3 regions of the Streptomyces sp. NPDC050433 genome follow, and region 3 is predicted to be linked to each of the others. Evidence: riboswitches for the same ligand, from Rfam matches in the RefSeq annotation. Region 3 holds a riboswitch; each other region holds the start of a gene.

Region 1 (5,654 bases), on a different contig from region 3:
GCCCCCCACCGCTTAAATTTGTGGCCGGGTTTTGGTCCCGGGCCCCCCCGTTCAAAATTGCCCCCCGCCTTCATTCCTCATCCGGTGGGGGGCGGCCCGCGGGGGCCCCCCCCACGACCTATTGCGAAGGGCTCAGAGAGAAACGCCGTGCTCGCGCAGGTACGCCAGCGGGTCGACGTCGGAGCCGTAACTCGGACCGGTGCGGATCTCGAAGTGCAGGTGCGGACCGGTGGAATTGCCGGTGGAACCGGAGAGGCCGATCTGGTCGCCGCCGCCGACACTCTGGCCCGCCGAGACGCTGAGCGAGGAGAGGTGGGCGTACTGCGAGTACTGGCCGTCCTCGTGCTGGATGACGACCTCGTTGCCGTACGACCCGGCCCAGCCGGCCGAGACGACGGTGCCGGGGCCGACCGCCTTGACGGTGGTGCCCGACGAGGCCGCGAAGTCCACGCCGGTGTGGTAGCCGCTGGCCCAGCTGCCGCCGGCCGCGCGGTAGGCGGTGGTGGTGGTCGCTCCGTCGACGGGGGCGGTGTAGCCGGAGCTGTTGCTCTGCGCCGCCGGCTGGTTCGCCGTGGTGTCGGCCTTCGGGGCGGGCTTCGCGGGAGCGGCCTTCTTCTTGGGCGCGGCCTTCTTCTTCGGGGTGGCCTCGGCCTTGCCCTCGGAGTCCGCCGTGGCCTTGGCGCCGATGGTGAGCTTCAGGCCCGGATGGATCAGCGACGGGTCGTCACCGACGGCCTCGCGGTTGTCCTCGTACAGCTTCTGCCAGCCGCCGCTGACCTTCTGCGTCTCGGCGATCTTGGCGAGGTAGTCGCCCGCGGTGACTGAGTACGTCTTCACGGTCTTGGCGGCGGCGGCCTGCTGGGCCGTCTGCGCGGCGGAAGCGGCGTGCGCGGCGGACGGGGCGGCGGCGGTCTGCTCGGCGGCGTGGGCGCCTGTGGCACCGATGAGCGGAATGGCGATGACCGCGCCACCCGCTCCGGCGGCGACAATTCCGCGCGTGATCGGGTTGGTCCTCGGACGGCGGTGCTTACCCTTTGCGGGCATGGCGATTTCCTTCTCCGGCGCCTACGAGGTGAGCTGTCGGGTTCGGGCTGGAGATGCCCGGCCGCGCGGAGACGCGACTTCACCCCAAGCCGTCCGGATATCCGGACCGGCGTTCTACCTGGGTCCCCCGCTCCTGCCACACATGGATGAGTGCTGGGTGGATGCGGATTCCGAACGGCGGCAGGATTCGGCGATCCGCTCGGATTGCGGTGACCGTAATCCGGGTGGGCCGACCGGTACAAGCCGTTGGTATTCCTCGGCAATCCACCCTCGAATATCGGCCGCCTCGAGCGGTCACCCTGCGTGGATTACGGATCTTCGAATTCCGTGCGCCGTCCCAATTCCCCTTCCGGACGCCGCCACACACCGTCACGGATATGATCTGGCTCACCAACCGAGGACGATCTACCCCCATCCCCCCTGCGATCAGGGCACGTTATACACAATCACCCAATACGGACAGAAGCCCTATTCGTGAGGTCATTTCCGCAAGACCCCATGTCGTAAAGTCGGAGCGCGACAGCGACAGCGTCGGCGACCAGCGCCGACCGCAAACGCGGAGGAGCCCACGTGACGCACGACGTGCCGCAGCAGGTCCCGCCGGCCGAGCCCGAGCTGGCCGGTGTCCGGAACTTCCGCGACGTGGGCGGTCTGCCGACCGTCGACGGGCGGCTCGTACGGTACGGACGACTCTTCCGCAGCGGCCACCTCGCGCACGCCACCCCCGAGGACACGGCGTTCCTGACGTCGCTGGGGCTGCACACGGTCTTCGACTTCCGCAACGCGGCCGACCAGAAGCTCGACGGCCTGGACGTGGAGCTGGTCGGCGTACGCAATGTGAACATTCCGCTCACCGACCCGGCCGACGGGACCGAGTTCTGGAAGATGGTCCGCCACGGCGATCTCGATCAGCTGCGGTCGATCCTCGCGGACGGCAAGGGCGTGGCCCGGATGTCCGCTTCGTACCGTTCGATCATCCTGGACCGCACCGCCGAGCACCGGCAGGTGCTGCACGCGCTGGCCGAGGAGAGCCTGCCCGCCCTGATGCACTGCGCGGCGGGCAAGGACAGGGCGGGGCTCTCCATCGCGGTGTCGCTGCTTGCCGTGGGCGTGGAGCGGGACGCGATCGAGGCCGACTATCTGAAGTCCAACGACCCGCACCGCAGGTACCTGGTGCGCCGCGGCGACCCGTCGCCCGAGGGGACTTCGCCGGAGGTCCTGGAGTTGCTGGCCCCGCTTTTCGACGCGCGCGCCGCGTACCTCGAAACGGCGTTCACGACGATGGAGGAGACGTGGGGCAGCGTCGACCGCTATCTCGCGGACGGCTTGGGGCTGACGGACGAGGCGCGCGAGCGGCTGCGGGCACGTCTCGTGGACGAAGGCTAGGACCTACGAGGGACTACCAGGGCTCACTTGGCGGGCTCACTTGGCGCCCGCCTCGAAGAGCAGCCAGAGGAACCCGGCGACCGCGTGGCCGGCCACCAGGTAGATGAACAGCCGGAGGGCGAGGCCGCGCGGGAAGTTGCTCTCCTCATCCATGACCGACTCGGCGGGCGACGCCTCGGGCGACGGCTCCTGGCGCTGCTCGGGTGGGTTCTCGGGCACGGCGAAGGCCTCTCTGATCTGGTGGAGGTGTTCTGGTCGGAGCTGACGCCGTCTCAGCGGCGGTGGGCCCCGCCCGGCAGGCACAGCTCGGCGACCGGGCTGGTCAGCAGGGTGTGTACGAACAGCAACTCGGTGCCGCCGGGACCGGCCGCCGCGAGGCGGTGCGGTGTCGTCGAGTCGAAGTGGGCGCTGTCCCCCGGATCGAGCACATGGACGGCGTCCCCGAGGCCCAGCCGCAGCCGCCCCTGAAGGACATGGATCCACTCCTCCCCCGGATGGACGCGGACGAGGTCGCCCTGCGCCCCGTACGGCACCGTCACCCGCAGCGGCTGCATCGCGCGGCCGGACGAGCTGCCCGCCTGGCGGTAGATCCAGCCGTCGGCCTCCACGGGTTCCGCCCGCGCGGCTCGGATGACGGGATCGCGCTCGGGCGGCTCCTCGCCGAGCAGCTCGGAGACCGTCGTACCGTAGACGCGGGCCAGACCGAGCAGCATCGGCAGTGAGGGCTGGCGCCGCCCGGTCTCCAGCCGGGAGAGGTGGGCCGGGGAGAGCCCGGCCCGGCCGGCGGCGGCCTCCAATGTGAGGCCCCGGCCGTGCCGCAGTTCTCGCAGCCGGGGGGCGACGTCCGGCAGGTCGTCCGCCGTGGCGTCGGTGGCGTGGGGCTCGGGGCTCGTGTGCTCAGAGGCTGCTGCGGGGTGGTTCATGGCTCCATTGCGCCAGTGATTTTCCTCTGAGGCAAATTCCTTGCCTCAGAGGCAAACCGACATCGGCGCCTTCCCCGCTCACCGGTTGGCGATGGCCTGCTTCACCAGGGTTCTGCCGAAGTCCCACATCAGCCCGCCGCCGCTGTGCGCGTCGTCCATCACGGCCGTGAAGGCCGTCATGAAGCGGTCGACCTCCGGTTCACCGATGGTCAGCGGCGGAATCAGTTTGATCACTTCGAGGTGGTCCCCCGAGACCTGCGTGAGGATGCGGTGCTTCTGGAGCAGCGGCACCACGACCATCTGCGCGAAGAGACCCTTCCGGGCCGCCTGGAGCATCGCCCATCGGCTCCGCAGCCCGATCGACGTCGGCCGCCCGAATTCGATGCCGATCATCAGCCCCCGGCCGCGCACCTCGCTCAGCAGCTCGTACCGGTCGACCAGCGCGGCCAGCCGCGACCGCAGCAGATCACCGGTCGCGCGGGCGTTGGCGACGATCTGCTCGTCCTCGATCACCGACAGGACGGCCAGGCCCGCCGCCATCGCCTGCGCGTTGGATCCGAAGCTGGCCGAGTGGACCAGCACCCGGTCCATCGAGGAGTAGACCTTCTTGAAGATCCAGTCCCTGCCGAGGGTCGCGCCGACCGGCACATAGCCGCCGGAGAGCGCCTTCGCCACACACACCAGGTCCGGCTCGACGCCTTCCTCGTGCTGGTACGCGTAGAAGTCGCCGGTCCTGCCGAGCCCGCTCTGCACCTCGTCGGCGATGAGCAGCGCCTTGTGCCGACGCAGCAACTCCTGTGCGGCCCGCAGGAAGCCGGGCGGTGTCGCGTTCACGCCCTTGCCCTGGATCGGTTCGACGACGAACCCGGCGACGTCGCCTCGCTTCAACTCCCGCTCCAGCGCGTCGAGATCACCGATCTCGAGCGCGGTGTCGGGGAGCAGCGGCGCGAAGCCGTCGCGGAAGCCGTCCTCGCCGTTGACGGAGAGCGAGCCGGTGGTCAGGCCGTGGAAAGCGTGCGAGCAGTAGAGAATCCTGGGCTTCCCGGTGGCGTACCGGGCGAACTTCAGCGCGGTCTCCACGGCTTCCGTACCGCTGTTGCCGAAGAAGACCCGGTCCAGGTGCGGGCTGTGCGCGAGCAGTCTCTCGGCGAGCAGGCCGGGCAGCGGCTGGCAGTCGAAGCGGGTGAGGTCGGCGAGCGAGGCGTCGAGGACGTCGTGCAGGGCCTTGCGTACGACGGGGTGGTGCCGGCCGAGCCCCATCACGCCGAACCCGGCGAGCATGTCGAGGTAGTCGTTGCCCTCGGCGTCCCAGAAGTAGGCGCCCTCGGCGCGCTCGTAGACCTTGTCGAAGCCGATGGTCCGCAGCATGCGCGGGAGTTGGTGGTTCAGGTGCGCGGTGTGCAACTCGTAGCGCTCACCGCCCCGTTCGGCCAGCAGCTTCGCGAGGTCGAACCCCTTGCCCGGTGCGCCGGGCGTCGCCTGCTCGGACATTGCGTGTTCTCCTTGCGCGTCAGTGCGGCGCTGACTACCGGTCAGGTCACCTGAGGGACAGCGGCGACGGGCGCCACTGTCCCTCAGGCGACCATGACGTCACGGGCCGCCGGTGTCACTTGCTCCCGGAGACCGTCTCCCGAACCGCGCGCAGCGACTCCTTGAGGGAGCCCATGGTGGCGAGTACGGCCGTCGGCTCGTAGCCGCAGTGCGCCATGCAGTTGGCGCAGCGCGGGTCCTTGCCGCGGCCGTACTTGTCCCAGTCGGTCTCCTCGATCAGTTCCCTGTACGTCGGGACGTACCCGTCGCTCATCAGATAGCAGGGGCGCTGCCAGCCGAAGAGTGAGTAGTTGGGAATCGCCCAGGCCGTGCACGGGAAGTCGGCCTTGCCTTCCAGGAAGTCCAGGAAGAGCGGTGAGTGGTTCAGGCGCCAGCGCCCCCTGTTGCCGCCGGCGAACGCCTTCTTGAACAGCTCCCGCGTCTGCTCGACGCCCAGGAAGTGCTCCTGGTCGGGTGCCTTCTCGTAGGCGTAGGCGGGCGAGATCATCATCTCGTCGACCTTCAGGTCGTCGTTGAGGTAGTTCAGGACCTCGATGATGGTCTGCGGGGTGTCGGTGTTGAAGAAGGTGGAGTTGGTGGTGACCCGGAAGCCGCGCTTCTTGGCCTCCTTCATCGCCTCCACGGCCTCGTCGAAGACCCCTTCCTTGGCGACGGACTCGTCGTGCCGCTCGCGCAGGCCGTCGATGTGCACGGCGAACGCGAAGTACGGCGACGGCGTGAACTTGTCCAACTTCTTACGCATCAGCATCG
Region 2 (5,654 bases), on a different contig from region 3:
ACTGCTCCTGCTTCGCGATGTCGCCGCGCTGCGACACGTACTGCCGCATCGGGTAGGCGAGCGCGACGATCAGCGAGCAGACGACGAGCACGAGGAAGGCCGCGCGTCCGGTGAGCCGGGAGCGGCGGGCCTGCCTGCGGGTCTGCGAGCGGTAGACGCGGGCGGCGGTCTGCTCGCCCAGAATCCTGATCTTGGTCGCGGTGGAGAACCGGTCCCTGTTCGCGGCCATGGTCCCGCCTCCCTGGGGGGTGTCGCGAACCCCTCGTACCTCTGTACCGCCGTACTGCCTCTGTACGCGCGTACGTCCCCGGACACGGTACGGGACCGTGGCCGGGGACGGCCGTACGACGGGCGGACGGATGGCCGGTGGTGGCCCGCCTGGTCAGTCCTTGAAGCGGGGGAACGCGCTGCGGCCCGCGTACACCGCCGCGTCGTCCAGGATCTCCTCGATGCGCAGCAGCTGGTTGTACTTGGCGACGCGCTCGGAGCGGGCCGGGGCGCCGGTCTTGATCTGGCCGCAGTTGGTGGCGACGGCCAGGTCGGCGATCGTGACGTCCTCGGTCTCGCCGGAGCGGTGCGACATCATGCACTTGAAGCCGCTGCGCTGCGCCAGCTCCACGGCGTCCAGGGTCTCGGTCAGCGAACCGATCTGGTTGACCTTGACCAGAAGGGCGTTGGCCGAGCCCTCCTCGATGCCACGGGCCAGGCGCTCGGGGTTGGTGACGAAGAGGTCGTCGCCGACGATCTGGACCTTGGAGCCCAGCTTGTCGTGGAGGACCTTCCAGCCGGCCCAGTCGTCCTCGAAGAGCGGGTCCTCGATGGAGACCAGCGGGTACGAGGCGACAAGCTCCTCGTAGTACTCGGTCATCTCGGCGGCCGAGCGGGACTTGCCCTCGAACTCGTAGGAGCCGTCCTTGTAGAACTCGGAGGCCGCCACGTCGAGCGCGAGCGCGATGTCCTTGCCCGGCGCGTAACCGGCTTCCTTGATGGCCACCAGGATCAGGTCGAGCGCGGCGCGGTTGGACTCCAGGTTCGGCGCGAAGCCGCCCTCGTCGCCGAGGCCGGTGGAGAGCCCCTTCTCCTTCAGGACCTTCTTCAGCGTGTGGTAGACCTCGGCACCCCAGCGCAGGGCCTCGGAGAACGACTCGGCGCCGATCGGCGCGATCATGAACTCCTGGATGTCCACGTTGGAGTCGGCGTGCGAACCGCCGTTGAGGATGTTCATCATCGGGACGGGCAGCAGGTGCGCGTTCGGGCCGCCGAGGTAGCGGAACAGCGGCAGATCCGAAGCCTCGGAGGCGGCGTGCGCCACGGCCAGGGAGACACCGAGGATGGCGTTGGCGCCGAGCGAGGACTTGTCGGGCGTGGCGTCCAGGTCGAACATCGCCTGGTCGATCAGGCGCTGCTCGGTGGCGTCGTAACCGACCAGCTCCGGGCCGATCTGCTCGATGACGGCGAGGACCGCCTTCTCGACTCCCTTGCCCTGGTAGCGGTTCTGGTCACCGTCGCGGAGCTCAAGGGCCTCGAACGCACCGGTGGACGCACCGGAGGGGACAGCAGCACGGCCGGTGCTGCCGTCGTCGAGGCCGACCTCGACCTCGACCGTTGGGTTGCCTCGGGAGTCAAGGATTTCCCTGGCTACGACGACGTCGATGGACGGCACGAGCATCTCCTTCTGGGATGTGACGCGTGGAGTGCAGGGTCTCATTGGCCTTGCGGCATGAGCCTAACCGGCTCCCGGTCGGCGGTCGGCAGATGCCCGCCCGCTGGGACGAAAAGAGTCCTGAATGCCCGTTCAGCCATGAATGTCCGAGCATTCGGTCCGGTGGGCCGGGCGGACCTAGGTGGGGAAGGGTCAGCTCAGGTGCAGCTGCTGGCCCGGGAAGATCTCGTCGGCGTCCTCGACGATGTCCTTGTTCAGCTCGAAGAGCTTCTTCCAGCCGCCTTCGACCTTCTTGGTCTCGGCGATCCCGGAGAGGGTGTCGCCGGCCTTGACCTTGTACTCGCCGTCGCCCTTCTTGACCGGGCCGCGGGTCTCGGTGCGGGAGGCGGGCTGCTCCTGCTCGGCGCGCGGGGCGGCCTGCTTCTTCGGGGCGGCCTTCGGCGCGGACTGCTCCGGGGCGGCCTTCGGGGCGTCGTCGGCCGAACCGGCGTCGTTCGCGGCGTTGGACAGGCCCACGCCACAGCTCGGCCAGGCACCCTTGCCCTGGCCGGCCAGGACCTTCTCGGCGATCTGTATCTGCTGGGACTTCGAGGCCTGGTCGGCGCTGGAGGCGAAGGCGTTGCCGCCGTACGCGGCCCAGGTGGAGGCGGAGAACTGGAGACCGCCGAAGTAGCCGTTGCCGGTGTTGATCGACCAGTTGCCGCCGGACTCGCACTGGGCGACGGCGTCCCACTCGGCGGTGGTGGCCGCGGAGGCGGAGGTGGCGCCGATCAGCGGGGCCGCGACGGCGGCACCGGTGATGCCGGCGAGCGTGGCGTAACGGGCGGCCTTGGACGGACGGCGGTGCTTGCCCTTGCCGGACGCGCTGGAAAACAGCATGCGAGATCTCCTCACCGACGCCTGCGAGGTGAGCTGTCGGGTTCGGGCCAAGTGAGTTGCCCGGCCGTGCGACCCGAGAACGCCTTCACGTCCCCCTGCACACGGCTGCACCCCGAGCCGGCCGTCGTGACCGGCACTTACCTTTGGGTCCCCCGCTCCTGCCTTCGGCGCTTGACGCGACGACTACTCCCCCCGACCGACGGCAGGATTCGGCGTGACGGTCGACGGTGCCCGCGGTGCGAGCGGTTAAGACCGTAAACACAGACATCCCGGATGTTCAAAGGAGGAACATCCGGGATGATTCGCCCATCTCGCCCCGAGGAAACCTCTGTTTACGCAGGTCGGGCGAGAGCGGGGCGAGTTGGCCGTCCGGCGGCGCCAGTTGGGTCGAAGAGACCCTTGTCTCACTTACGCAGGTCCGGACATAGGCGGCTTAACTACCCCTGCTTCACGGTCAGATCGAGGCTCTGGCCCGGCAGGATGAGGTCGGCGTCGGAGCCTACGACCTCGCGGTTCGCCTCGTAGAGCGCGGGCCAGCCGCCCTCCACCTTCTGCTCGTCCGCGATGGCCCAGAGATTGTCACCGGTGCGGACGGTGTACGAGCCGTCGTCGGCGTCGCCGTCGCGCGTCGAACCGTCACCTCGTGAGGCATGGCGGCCACTTTCGCGGGCTTCGTCAGACTCACCCGACTTGCCTGCTTCGGCCGATCCGTCCGAGGCCTCGGCGCCGGTGCCGGTGTCGGCCGACCCGCTCGACTCGGGGGCCGGTTCGCCACGGTGCTTGCCCTGTCCCGTGCTGGGCTCGGTACTGGGCTTCGCGCTCGGCTTGTCGGCGCCGGAGGCGGAGTCGCGGCCGAACTGCCCGGACGACGGAGTCGACTCGGGAGCCGGAGGCAGCACGGCCTCTTCGCTGGGCTCGGACTCGTCGGGCGTCTCGGTGGCCTCGCTGTCCGGAGCCGTATCCGCGTCCGTATCCGCGTCCCCGCCCTTCTCCGCCGTGAGCCCGGTCACCAGCGCACAGGTCGGCCACGCGCTCGGCCCCTGCTCGGCGAGGATCTTCTCGGCCACGGCGATCTGCTGGCTGCGGCTGGCCTGGTCGGCGGTGGGGGCGTACGCCGTACCGCCGAAGTCGTCCCAGGTCTCCTGCGAGATCTGGAGCCCGCCGTAGTACCCGTTGCCGAGGTCGGCGCTCCACATGCCGCCGCTCTCGCACTCGGCGACGCGGTCCCAGGTGGAGGCGTCGGCCGCACTCGCGCCGGTCGCGCCGAGCAACGGGATGGCGATCGCCGAGCCTGTCACCCCTGCCGCGACGACGAGGGCAGGAGCCTGACGGGGCCGACGGTGCCGGCCATTCCCGGAGCGCATGCGGTTGCCTTCCGTGAGACTGGTGAGACGGTCGTGAACGTAGCCGTACTCGAACGCCTGTCACAAGTCGATGCAGCGTAGATCACGTGAAAGTCACAGTGCTGACGTTTCGTCAGTCACTCACCGCTGTGAACCGCACCGGGAGCGTGCGCAGTCCACGCATGATCAACCCACCACGCCACCGCAATTCGGATGGATCGACCGCAAGTCGCAAGTCGGGCAGACGAGTCAGCAGCGTCCCGAGGGCGGTCTGCCCCTCCAGCCGGGCGAGCGGTGCGCCGAGACAGTAGTGGATGCCGTGGCCGTAGCCGAGGTGTTTGTTGTCACTACGCGACAGGTCGAGCCGGTCGGGATCGGCGAACCGGTCCGGATCGCGGTCGGCGGCGGCGAGTACGACGAGGACGGGGTCGCCCACCGCGACGCTCTGCCCGCCGAGTTGGACGGGCTCGGTGGCGTAGCGCCAGGTGGCCAGCTCCACCGGCCCGTCGTAACGCAGCAGTTCCTCGACGCCGGTCGCGAGCAGATCCGTCTCGCCGGCGCGGAGGGAGCGCTGAAGGCGCTCACGCTGGTCGGGGTGACGAAGTAGGGCATACACCCCGTTACCCACCAAATTCACGGTCGTTTCGAACCCCGCGAAGAGGAGGATGAACGCCATCGCGGCGGCCTCGTTCTCGGTGAGGTGCTCGCCGTGGTCGCTCGCGCGGATCAGACCGGAGATCAGATCGTCGCCGGGGTCGTCCCTTTTGCGGTGGATCAGTTCGGCGAGATACCCCCGCATCTTCTTCACGGACCGCGCGACACCACCGCGCGGCCCGCCACCGTGCCGGATCATCATCCCGGCCCAGTCGCGGAAGTCGTCCTGGTCCTCGCGCGGCACGCCGAGCAGATCGCAGATCGCGTAGATGGGCAGCGGAAAGGCGAAGTCATGGATCAGGTCGGCCTCCCACTTCGCCGCGAACGCGTCGATCAGACCGTCCGTCAACTCCTTTACGCGGGGCGCGAATTCGGCCACCCGCCGGGGTGTGAACGCCTGCGACACCAGCCGCCGCAGCCGGGTGTGGTCGGGCGGATCGATGTTCAGCAGATGCGTCATCAACTCCGCACCGCGCTCCCCCGGAATCCCCGTCTTCCCCTTGGCGTGCGCCTGCTCGGCGTGATGCACGGGATTCTTGGAGAGCCGCGGATCGGCGAGCGCCCGCTTGGCGTCCACGTACCGGGTCACGAGCCACGCGTCGACCCCGCTCGGCAGCGTCGTCCGCCGCACGGGCGCGTGCTCGCGCAGCCAGGCGTACGCGGGGTAGGGGTCGGTGGCGAACTCCCAGGTGAAGAGTTCGGGCGCGTCGGTCCCGGAGGGCAGGTCGTGCATGGCCCGACAGTAACCGGCCCGGTCTGAGAGCCGGCCGTCGCGGGCTGCCGGTCCGTCGGGGGGTCGGGCCGTCGGGCCGTCGGCTCAGACCACCGTGCCCGTGGCATCCTCCTCGGCCTTGCGCATGGCGGTGCGCAGCACGGAAGCGCCCGTGGGTGTGAGGGTATGCAGCACGCTGGGGCCGTTGCGGACCGTGGTGACCAGTCCCGCGTCGCGTAACACGGTGGCGTGTCTGCTGGCGGAGGAGGCGGAGACCCCGGCGGCACGGGCGATCTCGCCGGTCGTGGCACCGGCGGACGCCGCGTGCAGGGCAACTGCCCTGGCGCGCCCGAGCAGGTTGGTCAGGGACTGCTCGGGGTCGTCGCCCAGGGAGCGGGCTTCG
Region 3 (5,654 bases):
CGCCGACGACCCGGCCACCGGGATCCTCGCCGCCGACGTCCACACGCCGGGGCAGGGCAACCTCCTGCGTCTCGCCGAGCGGAACGGGCTGTCCAACATCCGCGTGGCCAACGGCGACGCGATCATCCTGCTGCGGGAGATGCTGGCGCCCGCCTCGCTGGACGGGCTGCGCGTGTACTTCCCCGACCCGTGGCCCAAGACTCGCCACCACAAACGGCGGCTGATCCAGCCCGACTTCCTCACGCTCGCCGCGCCCCGGCTGAAGCCCGGTGCCGTGCTGCACTGCGCGACCGACTGGGAGCCGTACGCCGAGCAGATGCTCGACGTACTGACCGCGCACCCCGCCTTCGAGAACACCGCCCCCGATGGCGGCTACGCGCCACGGCCCGAATTCCGGCCGCTCACGCGGTTCGAGGGCCAGGGTCTGGACAAGGGGCATGCCGTACGTGACCTGGTCTTCCGCCGCGTCGCGGACGGCGTACCGGCCGGGTAGCACGGTGGCCGGGACGGGGCAGGCGCCATCGCGCGGTGTCAGTGGTGCTCGTTAGGGTCATCAGGTGTCCGAAGCGTCCCGACCACCCCCGCAGCACCCCCACCCGGCGATCCCCGGAGCCGAGCAGCAACAGCAGCTCGGTGACATGTGGGCCGCCGTGCCCGAGCGTTCCCGCTGGCGGTACCTGCCGCAGCGCCCGTTCTGGCGGCGCCCGGCCGTGCGCGCGGGCGCGGTGGTCATCCTGCTCACGCTCTGCGGTCTGCTGATCCTCGCCCTCGTACGGGAACAGACCGGCACCCAGGGCTTCCTCGTCGGTCTCGGTCTGGCGGTCCTGCCCGTGCCGCTGCTGATGGCGGCCTTCCGCTGGCTGGACCGGGTCGAGCCGGGGCCCTGGCGGAATCTGCTCTTCTCCTTCGCCTGGGGCGCCTGCGCCGCCGCCCTCGTGGCGATCACGGCGAACTCCTTCGCGACCCAGTGGATAGCCACCGCCACCGCCGACCCCGCCGGTGCGGAGTCACTGGGGGCCACGGTGGTCGCGCCGATCGTCGAGGAGAGCGCGAAGGCCGCCGCGATCCTGCTGATCTTCCTCTTCCGGCGGCGGTCCTTCACCGGTCTCGTCGACGGAGTCGTCGTGGCCGGCTTCACCGCGACCGGCTTCGCCTTCACCGAGAACATCCTCTATCTCGGCAGCGCCTTCGGTGAGGACCAGCAGATCGGCAACTCGGGCCTCGCGTCGGTGACCGCGGCGACCTTCTTCGTACGGGTGGTGATGTCGCCGTTCGCGCATCCCCTCTTCACGGTCCTGACGGGCATCGGCTTCGGCATGGCCGCCCTCGCCACCCGCCGCCAGCGCGTGCGCCGTTGGCTGCTGCCGGTGCTCGGCCTCGTGCTGGCCATGGGCGTGCACGCGCTGTGGAACGGCTCCACGTCGCTGTTCGGCCCGTACGGCTTCTACGCGGTGTACGCGGCCTTCATGCTCCCCGCCTTCGCCCTGCTGACCTGGCTGGCGATATGGAGCCGACAGCGCGAACTGCGCACGGTCGCGGACGAGTTGCCCGCGTACGCGGCGGCCGGCTGGCTCGCGGAGACCGAACCGCTCGCGCTGTCCTCGATGCGGGCGCGCTCGATGGCACGCGACATGGCGGGCCGTACGTACGGGCCGTCGGCGGCCCGCGCGGTCGGCGAGTACCAGGCGTTCGCGACCGCTCTGGCGTTCCTGCGCCACCGGGCGGGGCGCGGCACCGCGGGCCCGGACTTCGTCGAGCGCGAGCAGGAGTTGCTGCACCACCTGTGGCAGCGCCGGGAAATGGCGTCGCCCGCGCTGGCGTACGCGGCGCGGGCGACGGGGCGGGTGTGGACGCCGCCGCCGTACATCGACTACGGCGGCTACAACCCGTATCGGAGCTAGAGAGCCGGAGAGTTCAGGGCGGGATTCATGACGGGCTTCAGGGCGTGAGGCCCTTGCTGCGCAGCCAGCTCATCGGGTCGATCCCGCTGCCGCCCGCGGTGTGGACCTCCAGGTGCAGGTGCGCGCCGGTGACATTGCCGGTGGCTCCCACGCGCCCGACGGTCTCGCCGGTGGTGACCTTCTGGCCGACGCCGACGGTCATCGAGGACAGGTGGGCGTACCAGATCTCCGTACCGTCCTCCAGCTCCAGCACCACGCGGTAGCCGTACGACCCCGACCAGCCCGCCGACTTGACGGTGCCGCTGTGAACGGCCTTGGTGGGCGTGCCCGCCGACGCGGCGAAGTCCAGGCCGGTGTGCTGGCCGGAGGACCACATGGAGCCGGCCTGGCCGTAGGTGGAGGTGAGCGTGTACGAGGAGGTGGGGAGCGAGAAGCTGGCGGCCAGCTTCTCCAGGCGCTCCTGCTCGGCCTTGGCCTCGGCCGCTTCCTTCGCCTTGCGCCTCTCCTCGGCGGCCTTCGCCTCGGCCTCGGTCTGCTGCTTCTTGGCCTCCGCCGCGGCCTTCTGAGCGGCGGCGGCCTCGACGCTCGCCTTCTGGGCCGCGTCGGCCTCGGCCTGCTGCTGCTCCGCCTGCTGGAGGATGCGGGCGCGCAGCGCCTCGCCGGAGTCGGTGGTGCCCTGCTGCGCGTCGGCGGCGGTGAGGCCCGCCGTGGTCAGCGGGGAGGGTGTCTCGTCGCTCTTCTTGTCGCCGCCGGACATGAAAGACCCGACGCCGGGAAGGGACTTGGCGTCGGGGAGATTGTCCGAGATCGAGTCGGGAAGTGATATCGAGACCGCGGGCTTGTCCTGGGCGGAGGCGATGCCTCCCGCGCCGACCGCGGCGATGACGCCCACGCCGAGGACCGTGGAGCTGCGGGCGAGAGCGTTGCGCTGCTTGGCGACACGGTGCTTGCCGCGTACGGGACGGACGGACTCCGCGGTGGGATTCCACTCCTCCCAGTCCCTGTTCACCTCGCCGTCGGCTCGATCGGTGCCGTCGAACCGGCTTCCGGGGCCGAAATGGAGCGGGACTGAGGCTTCGGGGGCAGGCCTGTTGGACGCCACTGAGGCGCTCTCCTTTCCTTCCTTCTCGCCTACCGGGTTAGCTGACGGGTTCGGAGCAGGAAGGTCTCCTACGAGCGCTGCTCGCCGCACGAGGCAGCAAGTGACGCCCGATTCACCCCAATTGGTGGTTCCCCGGTTTCCTTGCGGAATTCGGCGCGTGCAGCACGGTGCCGTCTCTTTCGACGGCTGGGACAACCGCGCTGCGTTATCGAACGTTAATAGACGACCGGGGCTTATTCCAAGCTGTTCCGGGTGATCGTTAGCGATCGCGGCCCGGATCAACCAGGACACAAGCGGGCGGAGTCGGGCGAGTTGATCGCCCTTCGGACCGTGTGGGATCACACAGTCGACCTGACGGTGCGTCAAATGTTATGCGGAGTGATGCGCTTCAACTACGCAGCGTGGCGGGCGAGATGACGGCGCACCGCGCGGAGTCGCGCGGAGACCGCGCGGAGATAGTGAAAAGGCCGCGAGAAGACGGGATTCACGGCACGACCGGCATCGTCCGGCGCCGCTCCGGCTGCCTCTCGGTGGGCCGGGTGACGGCGAGCAGCGCCATGTCGTCCGTGGTGGCGCCGCCGGTGTGCAGCCGTACGTCCCCGACGACCGCCTCCAGCAGTTCGTCGGGGCCGGGGAAGATTCGTCCCGCGAGCCGTTCGCGCGGGTTGTAGAAGACGCCCGCCGCGTTGCGCGCCTCGGTGAGCCCGTCCGTGTAGAGGAGCAGCGTCGCCCCGGACAGGTAGGGCATCTCGTCGGCGCGGTCCGGCCAGGTCCCCAGCTCCCCCATCCCGAGCGGCAGCGCCGGTTCTGTGGTGGCCAGCACGGTCAGTCCGCCGTCGGGCGCGAGCAGCAGCGGCTCCGGGTGCCCGCGGTTGACCACGCGCACCGTGCCCGCGGCGTGCGGGATCTCGGCCAGTACGGCGGTGGTGAAGCCCTCGAACAGATCGATCCCGCTGCGCCGGGTGCCTTCGCGCGCCAGCGCCCGCTCCAGCCGCTGCGCGACCCCTTCGAGCGACCGCTCCTGCTCGGCGGCTTCCCGGAACGCGCCGATGATGACGGCCACGGTCTCGACGGCGCCCATCCCCTTGCCGCGGACATCGCCGACCACCAGCCGTACCCCGTGCTCCGTGTCCTGGACGGCGAACAGGTCACCGCCGATGAACGCGCCCTTCTCCGCGGCCTCGTACCGCGCGGCGATGTGCAGACCGCCTATCCGGGGGGCCGGCGTCGGCAGGACGGCGCGCTGGGCCGCCTCGGCGATGACCCGTGCCGAGGCCAGGCGCTCGCCGCTCCGGCGTACGACACCGTTGATGGCCAGCGCGAGGACGGAGACCGTGAAGACGGTCAGCAACTCGGTGATCGTCACGATCGCGGCCACCCTGTTGTTGTAGAAGTACAGCCCGATGATGGCGGCGATCGACACGATGCCGACGAGGAGGGTACGCGCGAACGAGAAAAACGGGGCTGCGACCAGCGGCGCCGCCGAGAAGAGCGGGGAAGCGGTGATGGCTGCCGGGGTCGATTGGTCCAGGATGATCGCCACCACGATGATCAGACCGGGCAGGATCTCCACGAACCGATTCGCCGGTCGGGCGGCGTGCCGGCCGCGCCGCCGCCCGACCGGGCGGGGGTCCTCGGAGCCGAAGCCCGCGGGGAGCCTGTCGCCCTGACGCGAGTTGCTCCAGGTGGAGGCGTCCGAAGGCGAGTCGGCCTCGCGGAGGTCGGTATCGGCGCGCTGGAAGCCGCGCCGGACCCCGTGCCGGACCCCGTGCCGGACTCTGTTACTGAAACCGCGGAGCCTGCTGGACAGGCGGGGACGGCGGTCGACACTCCCGGCGGGACGGTCGTCGCTCCCGCCGCCCGCCGACCCGTCGTCTCCACTGTCTCTCAGGCGCCCCACCAGTGGTCTCCTGCCCCGTGCGTCGACGGCTGCGGACGGTACCGCACCCTCCCCAGGCTGGCCCCTCACGCGCGGAGCGGCTACCCGCCGACGACCGACTGGGCTATCGACGGGCAGCCGCCCGGCGCGACGCGGGCGCGCCCGAGTGGCAGCGGGTCAGTCGGTGAGGTGCCGCTCGGCGTACACCTTCATCGCGTCCCGTACGAGGACGGCCGTGCCCTCCGCGTGGGTGTCGTAGTTGCGGCCGAAGCGCGGGTCGTCGACGTACATGGCGGTGACGCCGATGACGTACGACCTGGTGGGACTCGTCGTGGCGGACAGCCACTCGCAGTGCCTGCGGGCGATGGCCTGCGCCTCGTCGCTGTCGGCGGCGAGACCGTCCTTCTTGGCCTGCCCCCAGTCGCGGGCGATGTTCTCGTGCCGGTCCTTGAACTCCTCGCGCTCGCTCTCGCTCAGCGACCGCCACCAGCGGTCTCCCTCCTCGTACGCCTTCCGGCCCCACCGCTCGGTCACCTCCTGCTCGTAGCGGGTGTGATCGAAGCCGTCGAGAATTTCCTCGGCCATGAGCTGTTCTCCCCTCTCGGTCTTGTGGAGAGTGGTCCGCACCGACGCGATGAGACGTCCCACGCGCTCACGCTCCTGTTCGAGCAGCGCGAGATGGGTGCGCAGGGCGGCAGCCGTGTCCCGTTGGCCGTCAAGGATCTCGGCGATCGCGGGCAGGCCGAGGCCCAGCTCACGCAGCAGCAGGATG

The links. A riboswitch is a leader RNA that binds a small molecule or an ion and turns the genes downstream of it on or off. The one in region 3 is predicted to bind cyclic di-AMP.
Positions count from the first base shown of each region.
Region 1: another riboswitch for cyclic di-AMP. It lies ahead of ACIBLA_RS04910 (LysM peptidoglycan-binding domain-containing M23 family metallopeptidase); the one in region 3 lies ahead of ACIBLA_RS32545 (M23 family metallopeptidase).
Region 2: another riboswitch for cyclic di-AMP. It lies ahead of ACIBLA_RS08930 (transglycosylase family protein); the one in region 3 lies ahead of ACIBLA_RS32545 (M23 family metallopeptidase).

Region 1 covers NZ_JBITIB010000002.1:494,617-500,270, reverse strand. The annotation lists gene ACIBLA_RS04910 (LysM peptidoglycan-binding domain-containing M23 family metallopeptidase) at 133-1,044, opposite strand; cyclic di-AMP (ydaO/yuaA leader) riboswitch at 1,048-1,207, opposite strand; gene ACIBLA_RS04905 (tyrosine-protein phosphatase) at 1,627-2,430, shown strand; gene ACIBLA_RS04900 (DUF6126 family protein) at 2,467-2,649, opposite strand; gene ACIBLA_RS04895 (helix-turn-helix domain-containing protein) at 2,703-3,353, opposite strand; gene ACIBLA_RS04890 (aspartate aminotransferase family protein) at 3,432-4,844, opposite strand; gene hpnH (adenosyl-hopene transferase HpnH) at 4,960-5,654, opposite strand, start outside.
Region 2 covers NZ_JBITIB010000005.1:208,791-214,444, reverse strand. The annotation lists gene ACIBLA_RS08940 (septum formation initiator family protein) at 1-229, opposite strand, end outside; gene eno (phosphopyruvate hydratase) at 383-1,669, opposite strand; gene ACIBLA_RS08930 (transglycosylase family protein) at 1,856-2,542, opposite strand; cyclic di-AMP (ydaO/yuaA leader) riboswitch at 2,546-2,722, opposite strand; gene ACIBLA_RS08925 (transglycosylase family protein) at 2,980-3,906, opposite strand; gene ACIBLA_RS08920 (cytochrome P450) at 4,019-5,272, opposite strand; gene ACIBLA_RS08915 (helix-turn-helix domain-containing protein) at 5,357-5,654, opposite strand, start outside.
Region 3 covers NZ_JBITIB010000036.1:15,524-21,177, forward strand. The annotation lists gene trmB (tRNA (guanosine(46)-N7)-methyltransferase TrmB) at 1-493, shown strand, start outside; gene ACIBLA_RS32540 (PrsW family intramembrane metalloprotease) at 639-1,901, shown strand; gene ACIBLA_RS32545 (M23 family metallopeptidase) at 1,939-3,003, opposite strand; cyclic di-AMP (ydaO/yuaA leader) riboswitch at 3,015-3,169, opposite strand; gene ACIBLA_RS32550 (PP2C family protein-serine/threonine phosphatase) at 3,488-4,576, opposite strand; gene ACIBLA_RS32555 (MerR family transcriptional regulator) at 5,060-5,654, opposite strand, start outside.